DNA from 2 places in the Butyrivibrio sp. AE3003 genome. Region 2 is predicted to be linked to the other one. Evidence: a T-box and tRNA genes for the amino acid it is inferred to sense, from the RefSeq annotation. Region 2 holds a T-box; the other holds one or more tRNA genes.

Region 1 (2,392 bases), 2.4 Mb from region 2:
AATTGTAAGCGGCCACATATGCTTTTTTATTATATCTTTCTCTCTCTTTGAGAGATTATAGTCCTTTACTGCATTCTTAAGTGCTATACCAGGATGATAGAATCCATGTAACTTGGGGTGAATATTTCCCGGAGCACTTCCATCATGCCAATCATACAAGAAATAATCATGTAAAAGAGCTCCTCTGACAAGAGATCTAAGGTCTGCTCCCGTATTAAATCTTGCATCAAACTTAAGTGCGCAAAGCGCTACATGAATACAATGCTGATAAACAGTCACATCACCGTGCTGTATAAATTTTGTCAATTGCAAATACCTCTGATCACCTAAAAGCTCACTACCATATTTTTTAAGTAAAGAAAGAATCATAGGGTCATTCTCTAATTGATCTAATATATTTGGATCAAAGTTCTCTTCGTTATATTCCTTTATATCGAGAACAGTCTTAATTGCTATCTTATCGTTTTCGTTAAGCTTAAACATGTAACTCCTTGATGAAAAATACTTCTATAACTGTAATACTTTATATATAACTCGTAAAATAATATTATTTATCTTAGCACAAAAAGAAGAAAAAAAAATAAAATCTAATGAAATACGTAAAAAAACTCAGTAAACAATATTGTCAACTGAGTCAAGATAAAGCATATTCGATTAATAAAAAAAGATGCCTAGAGTCGGAATCGAACCAACGACACGAGGATTTTCAGTCCTCTGCTCTACCAACTGAGCTATCTAGGCATGTAGTAGCGGGGACAGGATTTGAACCTATGACCTTCGGGTTATGAGCCCGACGAGCTTCCAGACTGCTCCACCCCGCGTCATTATAAAAATCCGTACCTCGTACGAATCGTATTGAATTGGGATTCACACTAAACTCGATAATACCTCATTAAGTGTTCACCCATGGCTCGCACTAAACTCGTACACTCGTTAAGTGCTCTGCACAAATGGATGGCGGTGGATTCGAACCACCGAAGCAATTTGCAGCAGATTTACAGTCTGTCCCCTTTGGCCACTCGGGAAGCCATCCATATAGAGCCGATGAGCGGACTCGAACCGTTAACCTGCTGATTACAAATCAGCTGCTCTGCCAATTGAGCCACATCGGCTTACACACACGAATTGTGTAAGAAGAAAAATGGGACCTACAGGGCTCGAACCTGTGACCCTCTGCTTGTAAGGCAGATGCTCTCCCAGCTGAGCTAAGATCCCGTTCTCTTTATTCAAACAATATTTAGTTTGAGCGACCCGAAGGGGGTTCGAACCCCTGACCTCCGCCGTGACAGGGCGGCGCTCTAACCAGCTGAGCCACCGGGCCATATTATTTAAGGTTTTGTACCTTCAAAACCGAACACTGAATTATCTCTTCCAGATTTATCTATACACCTATCTTTTGGATAAGCCCTCGACCTATTAGTACACATCAGCTGAACATGTTACCATGCTTACACCTTGTGCCTATCTAACCTCGTACTCTACAAGGGGTCTTACTGCTAAAGCAGGGATATCTCATCTTGAGGGGGGCTTCACGCTTAGATGCCTTCAGCGTTTATCCCGTCCGGACGTGGCTACCCAGCCTTATGCATCTGGCGATGCAGCTGATACACCAGCGGTCCGTCCATCCCGGTCCTCTCGTACTAAGGACAGCTCCTCTCAGATATCCTACGCCCGCGCCGGATAGGGACCGAACTGTCTCACGACGTTCTGAACCCAGCTCGCGTACCGCTTTAATGGGCGAACAGCCCAACCCTTGGGACCTGCTACAGCCCCAGGATGCGATGAGCCGACATCGAGGTGCCAAACCACTCCGTCGATGTGAACTCTTGGGAGTGATAAGCCTGTTATCCCCAGGGTAGCTTTTATCCGTTGAGCGATGGCAATCCCACTTTCATACCACCGGATCACTAAGTCCTACTTTCGTATCTGTTCCACCCGTCGGTGTCACAGTCAGGCTCCCTTCTGCCTTTGCACTCTACGAATGGTTTCCGTCCATTCTGAAGGAACCTTTGAGCGCCTCCGATACTCTTTCGGAGGCGACCGCCCCAGTCAAACTCCCCGGCAGACATTGTCCCCGGACCAGGTAATGGTCCTTGGTTAGAAGCCCAGCATCATAAGGGTGGTATCCCAACAGCGACTCATATGCAGCTGACGCCACATACTCATAGTCTCCCACCTATCCTGTACATATAATACCGGACCCCAGTATCAACCTGGAGTAAAGCTCCATGGGGTCTTTCCGTCCTGGCGCGGGTAACCAGCATCTTCACTGGTACTTCAATTTCACCGGGTGCATTGCCGAGACAGTGCTCAAATCATTACGCCTTTCGTGCGGGTCGGAACTTACCCGACAAGGAATTTCGCTACCTTAGGACCGTTATAGTTACGGCCG
Region 2 (2,392 bases):
TTCAAGGTTATGACGTCTTCCGACTTCGAAATCGTTAGGGTCATGAGCGGGTGTGATCTTAACTACACCTGTACCGAATTCCATATCAACATAAGAGTCCTCTACGATAGGAAGCTCTCTGTTTACTATAGGAAGAAGAACCTTCTTGCCCTTGAAGCTCTTGTATCTTTCATCATCAGGGTTAACGGCAACAGCTGTATCTCCGAGCATTGTCTCGGGACGTGTTGTTGCAAACTCGATAAACTCAGTCTTTGAAACAGTTCCGTCAACATCGATAACAGGATATTTGATGTGCCAAAGATGTCCTGCCTGCTCCTCGTATTCTACCTCTGCATCAGAAATAGATGTCTTACAGATAGGGCACCAGTTTACGATACGGCTTCCTTTATATATGTAACCCTTGTTATACATTTTAACGAAGACTTCGTTGACAGCGTCATTACAGCCATCATCCATTGTGAAGCGCTCTCTGTCCCAGTCACATGAAGAACCGAGCTTTTTGAGCTGGGAAATGATGGTTCCGCCGTACTCTTTTTTCCACTGCCATGCTCTCTCAAGGAACTTCTCTCTGCCAAGATCTCTCTTGTCGATTCCCTCTGCCTTGAGAGCATCGATGATCTTAACCTCAGTCGCAATACTCGCATGGTCGGTTCCGGGCTGCCAAAGCGCATTATATCCCTGCATTCTCTTGTAACGAATAAGGATATCCTGCATTGTATTATCAAGGGCATGTCCCATGTGGAGCTTACCTGTGATATTTGGGGGCGGAATCACGATGGTAAAAGGTGTTTTGCTTTTATCCACCTCAGCATGAAAATATTTCTTTTCCTCCCATTTGGAGTAGAGTCGACCTTCGATTCCCTTGGGATCATAGGTCTTGGCAAGTTCTTTGTTCATAGTCTTCTCCTTCTTCAAAAAATAAACGCCCTCTAACAGAATTAATCTGTTAAGGACGTTAATAACGTGGTACCACCTTAATTCACAGAAGATCATACAGACTCTTCTGCCTCATTTCGCATCATTCAATGCCACATCTTTTAACGCAGATAACGCGGGGACACTTATTGAAAACTCACTATGTTTCCTTTCTGGGTGCCCGGTTCAGAAGCTACCTTCCACACACCGCAAGTCTGTATCCTCTCAGCGCGAATTCATCGCAGATACATTCTCTTTAGACCGCAAGCTGTATGTACTCCTCTTCCTCATAACCTTTAAAATATTGTTTGAATTTTAGCTTATCAAATAGGACATAGCTTTGTCAACATTACTTGCACTTTGAATGATTCGTGTTGTATCATTCGATATGAATTTATTTGCAAAAAAAGTGTTGTTTCAGGAAACTTTGTTTCCAAAAGGAGAGTTTAGTTCTATGTTCAAAAAAAGATTACTGCCTTTACTTTTCAGCTTGGTATTCATCTCAGGTTGTACTCCGCTTCTTAATCCCGACATTGCTTCTCAGAGCATGCCGCAGGAACAGGTAAAAGAAGACATTGATAAAGTATTGGCTGATGAAGAACCTATTACAGAAGCATCCACAGAGGCTACGACAGAAGAAGCTACTGAAGGCACAAGCGAAGGATCAAGCGCTGCTGCAAGTTCCTCTGCTTCAGAAGCTCAAGACGCCGCTTCGGCTACTGCATCTTCAGCAAATGCTGTATCTCATTTTGTACAGGCACAGAATGCCGCTTCGGAGACATCTGCTTCTGCAACAAATTCTGTACCTCGCTTTGTACAGGGGCAAAATGCCGCTTCGGAAAAATCTGCTCAGAATAATGCCACATCCACACCTGCTTCTACACAGAATACTCAGGAGGCTCCCGCGCAGACAACTTCTGCAGAATCAGCTCAGCCTGCTCCCGCTCCCGTTCAGAGAAATCTCGGAACCGTCGGTAAGGCCTATGAAAAAGCTGCAAAAGATTTCAACGCTAACTACAACAATTATAAATATGACCTTATTTACTGCGACGATGACAACACACCGGAGCTTGTAATAGATACCGGAAAGAAAGTCACAATTTATACCATTACAAACAACAAGGCCCGTCTCATCGTAAGAAATCAGAATACCGCAAAATGGAAATATGGCACATCTTCTTTCTGCTATGTTCCAAGAAAATCCTTATACTTTGATAATAATAATAACTGCTTCGGATGTATTTGCGAAGACGGACATGTCGGAGACGGCTCCATGCTTGTATCTTACACCGTCAGCAACATGAACATTTATCCTAAAGTAAGCGAAGTCACTCCATCAGCAGGCGCAGACTATCCCGATCCTTCTCAGCCTGCAAGCTACAGAAACCAGAAAGACAATTCAGTATCTGCAGAACAGGCGCAAAACGAAATCCTGGCAATCTTTAACTATGATTGGCAGAAAATTCAGGGAACTATG

What was found. The T-box of region 2 lies ahead of CD00_RS0100320 (valine--tRNA ligase). A T-box ahead of a tRNA ligase gene usually reads a tRNA of that ligase, here a tRNA-Val.
Region 1: it encodes a tRNA-Val, which carries the amino acid that the T-box ahead of CD00_RS0100320 (valine--tRNA ligase) is inferred to sense. The anticodon was not compared.

The regions. Positions count from the first base shown of each region.
Region 1 is NZ_JMLX01000001.1:2,525,839-2,528,230, forward strand. It holds gene CD00_RS0112110 (HD domain-containing protein) at 1-483, opposite strand, end outside; tRNA gene CD00_RS0112115 (tRNA-Phe) at 669-741, opposite strand; tRNA gene CD00_RS0112120 (tRNA-Met) at 748-821, opposite strand; tRNA gene CD00_RS0112125 (tRNA-Tyr) at 952-1,033, opposite strand; tRNA gene CD00_RS0112130 (tRNA-Thr) at 1,040-1,112, opposite strand; tRNA gene CD00_RS0112135 (tRNA-Val) at 1,143-1,215, opposite strand; tRNA gene CD00_RS0112140 (tRNA-Asp) at 1,248-1,321, opposite strand; rRNA gene CD00_RS0112145 (23S ribosomal RNA) at 1,397-2,392, opposite strand, start outside.
Region 2 is NZ_JMLX01000001.1:76,619-79,010, reverse strand. It holds gene CD00_RS0100320 (valine--tRNA ligase) at 1-897, opposite strand, end outside; T-box leader at 946-1,215, opposite strand; gene CD00_RS0100315 (hypothetical protein) at 1,370-2,392, shown strand, end outside.